DNA from 2 places in the Phytobacter sp. genome. Region 1 is predicted to be linked to the other one. Evidence: predicted binding sites of a transcription regulator. Region 1 holds the regulator's gene; the other holds the start of a gene.
What was found. Region 1 encodes PurR, which represses purine synthesis genes. Its sites were predicted from a motif close to CANGCAAACGTTTGCNTG; they were not measured.
Positions count from the first base shown of each region.

Region 2: the regulator PurR is predicted to act here: its motif matches at 4,432-4,449, upstream of AC5JPW_RS00185 (NCS2 family permease).

Region 1 is NZ_JCACPZ010000004.1:37,494-44,027, forward strand. Features, by position in the region: gene sodB (superoxide dismutase [Fe]) at 1-62, shown strand, start outside; gene AC5JPW_RS03975 (MFS transporter) at 95-1,264, opposite strand; gene cydH (cytochrome bd-I oxidase subunit CydH) at 1,432-1,521, opposite strand; gene purR (HTH-type transcriptional repressor PurR) at 1,820-2,845, shown strand; gene punR (DNA-binding transcriptional activator PunR) at 2,865-3,776, opposite strand; gene punC (purine nucleoside transporter PunC) at 3,890-5,089, shown strand; gene cfa (cyclopropane fatty acyl phospholipid synthase) at 5,385-6,533, shown strand.
Region 2 is NZ_JCACPZ010000001.1:36,690-43,223, reverse strand. Features, by position in the region: gene mnmE (tRNA uridine-5-carboxymethylaminomethyl(34) synthesis GTPase MnmE) at 1-764, shown strand, start outside; gene AC5JPW_RS00200 (hypothetical protein) at 761-1,441, shown strand; gene AC5JPW_RS00195 (4'-phosphopantetheinyl transferase family protein) at 1,608-2,354, shown strand; gene AC5JPW_RS00190 (NADPH-dependent FMN reductase) at 2,376-2,942, shown strand; gene AC5JPW_RS00185 (NCS2 family permease) at 2,996-4,330, opposite strand; gene yieH (6-phosphogluconate phosphatase) at 4,500-5,165, shown strand; gene AC5JPW_RS00175 (esterase) at 5,204-6,382, opposite strand; partial or broken gene AC5JPW_RS00170 (carbohydrate porin) at 6,438-6,534, opposite strand, start outside.

The DNA.
Region 1 (6,534 bases):
ATCTGGAGCATTTCTGGGCATTGGTGAACTGGGAATTTGTTGCGAAGAATCTCGTGGCATAAGGTGCAGGAGGGGAAACCCTCCTGCTTTTTTATTATTCCGCTGTCGCGCAGGCTGTCCGGGCAACGCCACGACCAGACAGCAATACCAACATCAGTGCCAGTGCGGCAATCACCGCTCCCGTAAACGGGACGAAGACATAACCCAGTCCACCCGAGATCACCGCTCCGCCCGCAGCTGCCCCCAGAGCATTCCCCAAATTAAACGCCCCGATATTGACGGAAGAAGAAAGTCCTGGCGCTTCGTGTGCAACACGCATTACTCGCATTTGCAGTGGTGGAACGATCGCGAAGGTCGCGGCTCCCCAGACCACCATGCTGATTGCTGCGCCAAATTCACTGCGTGCAAGCCAGGGAATTGCAACCATAATTGCGATAAGCAACAGCAGGAAGCCTTTGAGGGTGCCGGTCACTGAGCGGTCAGCCAACTTCCCACCGAGATAATTGCCCAGCGAGAAGCCCACGCCAATCAGCACCAGCATCGCGGTGATAAATGCAGGTCCAGCATCCGCAATACTGTGCAGCACCGGTGAGATATAGGTGTAGAGCGTAAACATCGCACCAGCGCCCAGCACGGTCGTGAGCAGAGCCGAAACAACCTGTGGACGCATCAGTACCGTAAGCTCTTTGCGTACATCGGGACGCTCCCCTGCACTGCCTTTTGGCAATGAAAGATAGAGACTTACCATAGCGATGATGCCGAGACCTGCGGTGGCCAGGAAGGACATACGCCAGCCGATGGTTTCACCCAACCAGGTCGCGGCCGGCACCCCACCGATATTCGCAATGGTTAACCCCATGAACATCGTTGCGACCGCACTGGCCTGTTTCTCTTTCGCCACTACACTTGCAGCGACCACCGAGCCTAAACCAAAGAAGGCTCCATGGTTAAGGCTGGTGATGATGCGCGACAGCATCAGGGTAGTGTAATCAGGCGAAATGGCCGACAACACGTTTCCAAGTGTGAAGATTGCCATCAGAAAGATCAGTGCATTGCGACGTGCGCGGTGAGAAAGCATTAACGTCATTAACGGCGCCCCTACCATAACGCCAATCGCGTAGGCGCTTATCAGCATTCCCGCCGCCGGAATCGATACATCGACACCGCGAGCAATAACGGGCAGTAACCCCATCGGCGAGAATTCGGTGGTACCAATGCCGAAAGCGCCAATCGCCAGGGCAAGCAGTGGATAATTAATTTTCATGATTTATTGACTCCGGAAATGCCGTGTCGCCGGGCGACACCGTCACAGAAGCCAAAAGTATGACATCAATCACAAAAAACAGAAGTGAGCGATTTGCGAAAAGATTATTGCGAAAAACGGGAGAATGGGAGGGAACGTCGAGGGAGAATACTCTCCCTCGTGGTAAATCAATGCAGAACCGCAGTCAGTGCACCCGCAACAATGAGGGCAAGCACAATCACGGTGGTCACTAAAGAAAACTTCAGGTCGGTACTCATCAATTTTTCTCCTTTCTTATTTCCCCACAAAAAGTGAGATAGCGCATTTTTGCATAAATAAACGTAAAAATCTTGCAGGAATTAGATTGATATACGTTTTAGCTCTTCCCCTTTTGGCCAAGATAAGACAAAATTCGACGCTAAATTTATTAGCGTACCGGCCATCGACTCCCCTCCTGACGTCCAGTGTCTTTTTCCCGGCGTAATACAGTGCATCGCGCGGTGAAAGGGTGAAGGCAGGCAAACGTTTACCTTTTGTATTTTCAGGAGCTTATGATATGGCATGGAGTGACATCTGATGGCAACGATCAAAGACGTAGCGAAGCGAGCAAACGTTTCCACCACAACCGTATCACATGTAATTAACAAGACGCGTTTCGTCGCTGAAGAGACGCGTAATGCTGTGTGGGCGGCAATCAAAGAGTTGCACTATTCGCCGAGCGCCGTTGCCCGTAGTCTGAAGGTTAATCACACCAAATCTATTGGCTTACTGGCTACCAGCAGCGAAGCCGCTTATTTTGCAGAAATCATTGAAGCCGTTGAAAAAAACTGTTTCCAGAAGGGCTACACCCTGATTTTGGGTAATGCCTGGAACAATTTCGAAAAACAGGGCGCTTACCTGTCAATGATGGCGCAAAAACGCGTCGATGGCCTGTTGGTAATGTGTTCGGAATACCCAGAATCTCTGCTGAACATGCTGGAAGAGTACCGCCACATTCCTATGGTAGTAATGGACTGGGGCGAAGCAAAAGCCGATTTTACTGACACGGTTATCGATAATGCCTTTGAAGGTGGCTATATGGCTGGGCGGTATCTGGTTGAACGTGGTCATCGTGACATCGGTGTGATCCCTGGTGCACTTGAGCGCAACACCGGTGCCGGACGTCTTGCTGGCTTTATGAAAGCAATGGAAGAAGCGCACATCAGCGTGCCAGAAAACTGGATTGTACAGGGTGATTTTGAGCCGGAGTCTGGCTATCGCGCAATGCAGCAGATCCTCGCCCAGTCTCCGCGTCCAACGGCTATTTTCTGCGGCGGCGATATTATGGCTATGGGCGCACTCTGTGCTGCAGACGAAATGGGGCTGCGCGTTCCGCAGGACATTTCCCTGATTGGTTACGATAACGTGCGCAACTCCCGTTTCTTTACTCCGGCTCTGACGACCATTCATCAGCCGAAAGATTCTCTGGGTGAAACCGCATTCAACATGTTGCTGGATCGTATCGTCAACAAGCGTGAAGTATCACAATCGATTGAGGTTCATCCGCGTTTGATTGAACGCCGTTCGGTAGCCGACGGTCCATTCCGCGACTACCGTCGTTAATTCCTGCAGTGGGAGCGGGTCAATCCTGTTCCCACAGCCATTCACGGTTCAACGTTTCACTGTCTCCTAAATAACTCAACAACCAGTTTAATGCTGGTGAAGCCTCATTCTGTTGCCACGTCAGGCAGCATGCGGCATCGGGAAACGGGTTTTCCAGCGCCAACGCCACCCACTCTCCCTTGTCCAGCCAGGGGCGCGCAAAGTGCGCAGGTACCATTCCCACGCATAATCCCGCAGAGAGGCAGGCAGCAGAAGATTCCCAGTCGGGTGCCACCACTCGTTTCTGGTTATCCAGCAACCAGGTAATACGCTTTGGCAGTGAACGGGACGTATCTTCCCGGACAAGAGAAGGCCAGTTGCGCAACGTTTCATCGCTAAGAGGGCCCGCCATTTTGGCAAGCGGATGATGGCACGCGACGACGCATTTCCAGCTCAGCATGCCCATATCCCGAAATGCATACCGCCCCCCCACGGGGATTGCTTGCGTGGCCCCTATTGCCAGTTCAACGCGCCCATCCGCCAGTGCATCCCAGACGCCATTAAACACCTCCTGGAAGACAATCAATTCAACATCACTGAAGTGGCGATAAAAATCGACAATCATCTGCCGGGTTCGCTCCGGCTTAACGATATTGTCCACGGCGATAGCTAGCTGACCACGCCAGCCATTGGCAATTTGTTGGCACTGTTGACGGGTGATCTGCATTTTTTTGATAACAGAACGCCCTTCTTTCAAAAAAAGCGCCCCAGCGGGTGTCAGTTCAACGTCACGATGACGGCGTTGAAAGAGCTCGACTGCCAACCACTCCTCCAGTTGCCGCACGGTATAACTGACAGCAGAAGGCACCCGGTGCAGCTCCTGAGCTGCACCACTAAAACTGCCATTACGCGCCACCGCATCTACCACTTCAAGAGAATATTCTGACCACATGTTGTGCCTGCAAAAATTTTGAAACCAGTGCGCAAATATTAGCGTTTCACAACGAGAGTTTCACTCCCTAGACTCTGTTTCCCTGTTCACCTGCACAATAAAGAGATATTGCCATGCAACCAGGAAAAGGATTTTTAGTCTGGCTGGCGGGGTTAAGCGTTCTGGGCTTCCTTGCAACAGACATGTACCTGCCTGCTTTTGCCGACATTCAGCAAGATTTAAACACATCCCCTGCCGTGGTCAGCGCCACGCTTAGCCTGTTCCTTGCCGGTTTTGCCGTAGCACAACTGGTCTGGGGACCGTTATCTGACCGCTATGGCCGCAAACCGATTCTGCTGAGCGGCCTGCTGATTTTCGCTTTGGGTTGCCTGGGGATGATCTGGGTACAGGATGCACGCTGGCTTCTCGTGCTGCGTTTTACACAGGCCGTAGGGGTTTGTGCCGCCGCCGTCACCTGGCAGGCGCTGGTGACCGATCACTACCCGGCGCAACGAACCAATCGTATTTTCGCCACCATTATGCCATTGGTCGGTTTATCTCCTGCCCTTGCGCCACTGTTGGGAAGCTGGATCCTTGCCCATTTTTCCTGGCAGGCCATTTTCGCCACGCTTTTTGCCATTACCGTCGTACTGATGCTGCCTGCACTGCGTCTGCGTTCAGTACCGCCTAAAGCAACCCCTGATGCTGAACCCGTGACCTTTGCTACACTACTGCGTGATAAAGCCTACCGCGGGAACGTGCTGATTTATGCTGCCTGCTCCGCCAGCTTCTTCGCCTGGCTGACCGGCTCGCCGTTTATTTTGCATGAAATGGGTTACGGCCCGGCCATTATTGGTTTGAGTTATGTTCCGCAGACTATTGCCTTCCTGGTCGGGGGTTACAGCTGCCGTTGGGCATTACAAAAATGGTCCGGCGCACGTTTATTGCCGTGGCTGTTAGTGGCCTTCGCAACCAGCGTGATCGCAACATGGGCCGTTGGCCTGGTGCCGGGTGCTTCGCTTACCGCACTGCTGATCCCTTTCTGTCTGATGGCCGTTGCCAACGGCGCGATTTACCCTATTGTCGTGGCAGAAGCCTTACGCCCCTTCCCTCATGCAACAGGCCGCGCAGCTGCACTGCAAAACACGCTTCAGTTAGGGCTGTGCTTTATCGCAAGCCTGATAGTTTCTGCCCTTATCATCTTCCCGCTTCTCGCGACCACCAGTGTTATGTTGTCGACTGTTTTGTTGTCCGGCCTCGGCTTTATGATGCAACGCCGTGAAAGCGATGGGCGTCACAACGCAGACTCTCTTGAGTCGTCAACACACGCATAATTGCACTCGCAACTATGTGACAACAATGTGATTAGCTTGCTAAGCGCTTTTGGTTGAATCAGCCGATTTTGAGGCCTATACTCAATTTCGGCTGTTCTAAAATAAAATGATGCAAGCGTTGACGGGAGCCGGATCGCTCTCGTTTCACCATGGAAGGCCTTTCTGGCAAGGGCTATCTCCCTTCCTCTGTTCTACGTCGGATATCAGCCTCACGGGTCTACCGTGATATTTCTCACACCCTAAAAGCGGCAGCGCTTTTTGACGGTTTCGATCACTTGCAGGTGATGGAGAAGTTATGAGTTCATCGTGTATAGAAGAAGTTAGCGTACGAGATGATAACTGGTTCCGTATAGCAAGCGAGCTATTGAGTCGCGCCGGTATTCAGGTTAACGGTTCTGCGGCATCGGATATCCAGGTTAAACATCCGGAGTTTTTTAAACGAGTGCTTCAAGAGGGTTCGCTTGGGCTTGGGGAAAGCTACATGGACGGCTGGTGGGAATGCGACCGGCTGGACACTTTTTTTAGTAAGGTTTTGCGTGCCGGGCTGGAAAATCAGCTTCCACATCACCTGAAAGATACGCTGCGTATCGCCGGGGCAAGATTATTTAATCTGCAAACCAGGAAACGTGCATGGATCGTTGGTAAAGAGCATTACGATCTGGGTAACGACCTTTTTACCCGCATGCTGGATCCGCAGATGCAATACTCTTGCGCCTACTGGAAGGATGCTTCGGAACTGAATGAAGCTCAAATCGCCAAACTGACGCTCATCTGTGAAAAGCTGCAACTTACCCCCGGCATGCGCGTGCTGGATATTGGTTGCGGTTGGGGTGGACTGGCGCAGTTTATGGCGCAGCACTATGGGGTGAGCGTGGTGGGCGTGACAATTTCAGCAGAACAACAAAAAATGGCACAGGAACGTTGTTCTGGTCTGGATGTTGATATTCGCCTACAGGACTATCGCGATCTTAATGAACAATTTGATCGCATTGTCTCTGTTGGTATGTTTGAGCATGTTGGTCCGAAAAACTATGCGACCTATTTTTCCGTTGTTGACCGCAACCTCAAAGCCGACGGATTATTTCTCCTTCACACGATTGGGTCAAAAAAAACCGACCTGAGTGTTGATCCGTGGATTGACCGTTATATTTTCCCGAACGGTTGCCTGCCTTCTGTACGCCAGATTGCTACCGCCAGCGAATCTCATTTCGTGATGGAAGACTGGCATAATTTTGGTGCGGATTACGATAAAACGTTGATGGCGTGGTATGAGCGTTTTCTTAATAGCTGGCCGGAAATTGCAGATAACTATTCAGAACGCTTTAAACGCATGTTTAGTTATTATTTAAATGCCTGCGCCGGTGCTTTTCGCGCGCGGGATATTCAACTCTGGCAGGTGGTATTCAGTCGGGGTGTTGAACATGGCCTACGCATAGCACGTTAAT
Region 2 (6,534 bases), on a different contig from region 1:
ATGCAGTACGTGCCGAAGCGCGCCAGGGCAGCCTGTTGCGTGAAGGGATGAAGGTGGTGATTGCCGGTCGCCCGAATGCCGGCAAATCAAGCCTGCTGAACGCTCTGGCGGGCCGTGAAGCCGCAATCGTGACGGATATTGCCGGTACCACACGCGATGTACTGCGCGAACACATCCATATCGACGGCATGCCACTGCATATTATTGATACTGCCGGCCTGCGTGATGCGAACGATGAAGTTGAGCGTATCGGTATTGAACGTGCCTGGCAGGAAATTGAGCAAGCTGACCGTGTGCTGTTTATGGTCGATGGCACCACGACGGATGCGCAGGATCCTGCCGAAATCTGGCCTGATTTTATTGCCCGACTGCCGCAAAAATTGCCAATTACCGTCGTACGTAACAAAGCGGATGTCACTGGCGAGACGCTGGGCATCAGCGATGTAAATGGTCACTCACTTATTCGCCTTTCAGCACGTACCGGTGAAGGTGTGGATGCACTGAGAAACCATCTCAAGCAGAGCATGGGGTTCGACACCAACATGGAAGGCGGCTTCCTGGCACGCCGTCGTCATCTGCAGGCGCTGGAAGAGGCAGCAAACCACCTCCAACAGGGCAAGGCGCAGTTATTAGGTGCATGGGCAGGAGAATTGCTGGCTGAAGAGCTACGCCTCGCGCAGCAGTCGCTCAGCGAGATTACCGGCGACTTTACTTCTGATGACCTGCTCGGTCGTATTTTCTCGAGTTTCTGCATCGGGAAATGACCTGGACCGCGGCGGCGCTTAATGCTCTCTACGAAGCGACCAGTGAAAAAACGCTGGCCGCCTGGCAGCGTGCGCCAGATTGTGGTGAGGAGAGGCTGCAGGCCTATTACGATCCCCATAAACTGGCGCTGGCGAGTGGGATCCAACCGTCCATACCCGCTGCGGTTTTCACTTTGCTCAAACAGCTAACGTTGTTGACCGACGGTGATGAACGGGCCGATACGATGCCGCCGGACGGATTACATTTTACTTTTCTGCCTGTCACCTTGCCGCTGTATGCTGACCACCAGCAGCCTGAAGAACTAGCGCAGTTACTCGTACTCTGGCAAGCCTGGCAGGCTCGGCCGATACGCATCAATGCGCTTCGCTTAGTGGCATTACCCAGCCAGCTTTTACTGGCAGGGATCCCTGATGAACAAAGCGTGCAAGCGCGGCAGAAATTCTGTGATGCGCTTCTGAACTCCCCCTGGCGCGATCGTTTGATTGCCCGTCATACTAATACTCAGCTTCCACCGCCTTTCTGGCATACAACACTCTTACGCTATCGTGCACAATACCTTCCCCTACGCCTTCGCCACTTTTTTGAGCAATACCGGCATCAACGTTACGGCTCCGTAGAAGGTTCTCTGACCCTCGCACGGGTGAACTACAACTGGACGTTTGTACTGCCCTATTGATTCAATTGTGAAGGAAATATGTAGATGGGCACGTATTGACTAAATTAATTGTAAAAGTCACCTCCAGGGGCTTTTCAGAAACGTTTTTCCACATTAAAACCTATGCGGTATGCGCGATAATGTGAATTATCGTTTCCAGTACCGGACCATTATCACGGAGCGAAAAATGGCAACGCATTTTGCACGAGGGATCCTCTCAGAAGGATGTATAGATTCAACCCGACTCTCACAGGTCTGCCGCGATAGCGCCAGACAACTTCCTGAGCATCAGCAGTCTCGCTTTCTGGCATCACGCGCCTTACTCGCCGAAATGATGTTTATGCTTTACGGCGTCAGTGAGCTGCCGGACATCATTATTGAAGCCAGTGGACGCCCGGGGTTTGCCGATCCTGACCTGCCGCACTTTTCTCTGGCTTACGCCGGGAACATGGTCGGTGTGGCGATCGCGACAGAAGGCGAATGCGGACTGGATATGGAACTCCAGCGCGCGACACGCAGCTTTCATAGCCCTCATTCTCAGCAAAATAAGTTCTTTACCAACAACGAACAGTTGTGGATCAACAACCAGAACGATCCCAATGAAGCCCAGGCGCAGCTCTCTACCCTCAGACAAAGCGTGCTGAAATTATTAAGCCAGATGCAGGACGGTCACGATATGCTGCAATTACTGCCAGGTGCCGGACGCCTGAGGGTACAGCAACTGGCTCAAGTGGAAGTACTGTGTGATGCTGAAGACGTGCTGATCTGGTCAGTTGCTGCCACACCCGCCATTGAAAGCCTGAAAATCTGGGAGTTTGATTATAAAAACGGCTGGCGCTACCTTTCTGATGTGCAGACACGCGCCAACGACCCCGCCTCCCGATTAATGCGATTCACCAGCTTACCAGCAGAAAAAGCCCTCATCCTTAACTGACCTTATCGCAAGGAACTCATTATGACTGCACCACTAAAAGTTGTGACGTTACTGGGAAGTCTGCGCAAAGGATCATTCAATGCAATGGTCGCACGCACGCTGACAAAACTCGCTCCGGCGGGAATGACAGTGTCTCCCTTACCCTCTATCGGTGCTATTCCGTTGTACGATGCGGATGTTCAGCAAGACGAAGGCGTTCCCGCTAGCGTGGAAGAGATAGCGCAGCAGATCCGTGAGGCCGACGGCGTGGTCATTGTGACCCCGGAGTATAACTACTCCGTTCCGGGCGGCCTGAAAAATGCCATCGACTGGCTCTCCCGCTTGCCCAACCAGCCGCTGGCAGGTAAACCGGTACTGATTCAGACCAGCTCAATGGGGGCCATTGGCGGCGCACGCTGTCAGTATCATTTACGCCAGATTTTGGTCTTCCTGGATGCGATGGTGATGAACAAACCTGAATTTATGGGCGGGGTCATTCAGAACAAGGTCGACCAGCAGACAGGTGAAGTGGTTGATCAGAGCACGCTGGATCATCTGACCGGGCAGTTAACGGCGTTTGGTGATTATATTCAGCGGGTGAAGCGCTAATAAAAAGCCCGGTCGCTTTGTGCGTACCGGGCTTTTTTTAATGCTTGCTGAAATTAATGGTCGATGAAGACGATTTTCAGCAGGAACAGCAGTGCAACCACAATCACACACGGGCTCAGGTCACGCAGACGCCCGGTGAAAAGCTTCATTACACAGTAAGAGATGAAGCCCAGCGCAATACCTTCAGTGATAGAGAAGCTGAACGGCATCATCACCGCAGTAATAAACGCAGGAACCGCTTCAGTCAGATCATCCCACTTCACGCGGGAAAGGCTGGAGGTCATCAGCACGCCAACATAGATCAGCGCACCCGCAGCAGCATAGCCCGGTACCATCCCTGCCAGCGGAGACAGGAAGATAACCAGCAGGAACAGGATACCGACGACAACCGCTGTCAGACCGGTACGGCCGCCCACGGAGACACCGGAAGAGGATTCGATATACGCCGTCACGGAAGAGGTGCCGATGAAGGAACCCGCTACGGACGAGATGCTGTCGACATACAGCGCCTGCTTCATGCGCGGGAATTTACCCTTCTCATCCACTAGCCCGGCTTTGTCGGTTACACCGATCAGCGTACCGGAGGAGTCGAACAGGTTAACCAGCATGAAGGAGAAAATGACGCCCGCCAGACCGATGTTAAATGAACCAGCCAGGTCAACGTTACCCACCACGCTTGTGATGCTTGGCGGTGCAGAGACAATACCGTGATACTGCACATCGCCCAGCAGCCAGCCCAGCAGGGTGGTCACAACGATAGACACCAGCACCGCCGCATGAATGTTACGGGAAGCCAGAATCGCGATGATGAAGAAGCCCAGCACGCCCAGCAGGACGCTGTGGGAGGTCAGGTTGCCGATTGAGACCAGCGTGTCTTTGTTCGCCACGATAACACCGGCGTTTTTCAGCCCCATCATGCCGATGAACAGACCGATACCACTGGTGATACCCACACGCAGGCTGACCGGGATATTAGCAATCATCCAGTAGCGCACACGGAAGATGGTCAGCAGCAGCAGGCCAACCGCACCCCAGAAAATCGCGCCCATGCCGATCTGCCAGGAGAGGCCCATCGCGCCGACAACCACGAAGGCAAAGAAGGCATTCAGACCCATTGCTGGTGCCAGTGCCACCGGCAGGTTGGCAAACAGGCCCATCAGGATGCTACCGAACGCGGCAATCAGGCAGGTGGTAACGAAGACGGCGCTGGTGTCCATGCCAGCGACACCCAAAATCTGCGGGTTTACAAAAACGATGTACACCATCGTCAAAAAGGTCGTGAAACCGGCGATCACTTCGGTGCGTGCCGACGTGCCGTGTTCGCGCAGTTTAAACACGCGCTCGAGCAACCCGTGGCCCGACGCCTGGGTAGTGTGTTGTTGGCTCATTATCAATTTCCGGACAAAGGAGGGAAAATTCGTCGCTATCCTATACCAAAATGAGACAATGTTGACCGTTATCACACACTTTTTTTCATTGAATTTGCTTATACGGCAACGATTGCGTGGGGTAATCTGCCTTAAGTAAACGTTAAACTTGCGAGTAACAGGAAAAGGCATGCCCAAAATAGAAGCAGTATTTTTCGACTGTGACGGCACCCTGGTCGACAGTGAAGTCATTTGTTCGCGCGCGTATGTGCATATGTTTAAAGAATTTGGCATCACTCTCGATCTTGAGGAGGTGTTCAAACGCTTTAAAGGCATGAAGCTCTACGAGATCATTGACGTGATTGGCGAAGAGCATGGCCAGAAACTGGAAAGAACCGCACTGGAACCGGTATTCCGTAGCGAAGTGGCTCGCCTGTTTGACTCCGAACTGGAAATCATCCCCGGCGCGAAAGAGCTGCTGGATGGGGTTACCGTGCCCGTCTGCGTGGTGTCCAATGGCCCGGTCAGCAAAATGCAGCACTCGCTCGGCAAAACCGGTCTGCTACACCATTTCCCGGATCTTCTGTTCAGTGGTTACGATATTCAAAGCTGGAAGCCGGATCCGGCGTTAATGTTCCACGCAGCCAAAGCGCTGGCGGTGGACACGAAGCGCTGCATTCTGATTGATGATTCCGTCGCCGGGGTACAGTCCGGGATTGCGGCAGGAATGGAGGTGTTCTACTTCTGCGCCGATCCGCATAACAAGCCCATTGAACACCCGCAGGTGACGACCTTTACCGAACTGTCGCAGTTGCCGGCACTCTGGCATGCGCGTGACTGGAATATCAGTCGCTAAGTATGACGCCTCTCCCACGAAGAGAGAGGCGTAACACCTTACTTAAACAACTTCTGTACAAACTCAGCGTAGGCCGGACGCCAGACGTCCATTTCATGGTTCAGGCCCGGGTACATCTTGTAGTCGAACCTGATTCCCTGTTTTTCCAGCTCAGCCTTGAGACCTGCAATGTCATTGCCGGTCACCGAGTCCTTCTCACCCACTACCACCGTAAAGTTGTGGAGCCGGGCATTGATGGCTTGCGGTTGGTTAAGTTGAGCAGCGACACCTGCATCCGGCACCGTCGTGGTCGTCACGCCGCTGAAGGTCGCCAGCCAGCCAAAACTGTCCAGATGATTCATCCCTGAGACCAGCGCCTGATAACCGCCTTGCGACAACCCGGCCAGCGCCCGTCCGTCTGCGTCCTTACGCACGTTAAAGCGTCCGTCGACCATCGGGATAATGTCGTGCATGAGCTCACGATCAGCGGCTTTCGCGTTAAGCGGATAGAACGTTTTGCGGCGCTCTTTCGGCGGATAATTTTCCGCAATTGCCTGCACGATGTCGGTTTCCGTATCCGGCACCACCACCAGCATCGGCTTGATTTTGCCTTCTGCCAACAGGTTATCCATGATCTGCGGCAGACGCCCCTGATCGATAGCCGAAAGTCCGGTATCACCAAAGCCATGGTAGAAATAGAGCACCGGCAGTGGCTCTCCTTTACCGTCATAGCCCGGTGGCGTCCAGATATAGACACGACGCTCAGCACGCAGCTCTTTCGAGTGATAGGTCACCGTCAACAAATCGCCGTGCGGAACAGCGCGATCGTCCAGAATACTCCCCGGCACCAGAATCAGGCTGGTATTCACCTGACGCTGCGGTTTCTGGAAACGGCTTCCCGTGTCCACCGACCGGAACCCATCCACATCGAAATAGTATTCGTACAAATTCGGTTTCAGGCTTTCACTCTTCCAGGACCAGACACCCTTTTCATCTTTGGTCATGTCATGGGAGACGAAGCTATCCGGCGTGGACCCCGTAATGACCGAGACCCGTTTGGCACCCGGCGCGAACAGGCGATACGTGATGCTTTTGTCCACGTTAACCTGAGTGACGTACTGGCTCACCGGAACGGACATATCCGGCGTAACCGGGAACGGTGCAGCCAGCGCTGGTACCGTCGTACCGCCCAACAGTGCAGTCACCGCGAGGGTCAGGCAGGCAAGTTGTCGTTTCATATCTTATCCTTCGTGTTGTTTTTCCGTTCAAACACACCCATTAATCCCCGGACGATTACCACCAGACCTCAGCCTGAACACCGGCGGCAAACTGATCGTTTTTCTCATCAGCAAAGCTAAAGTTATCCAGTTCGTTGTTTAATGCGTGGATG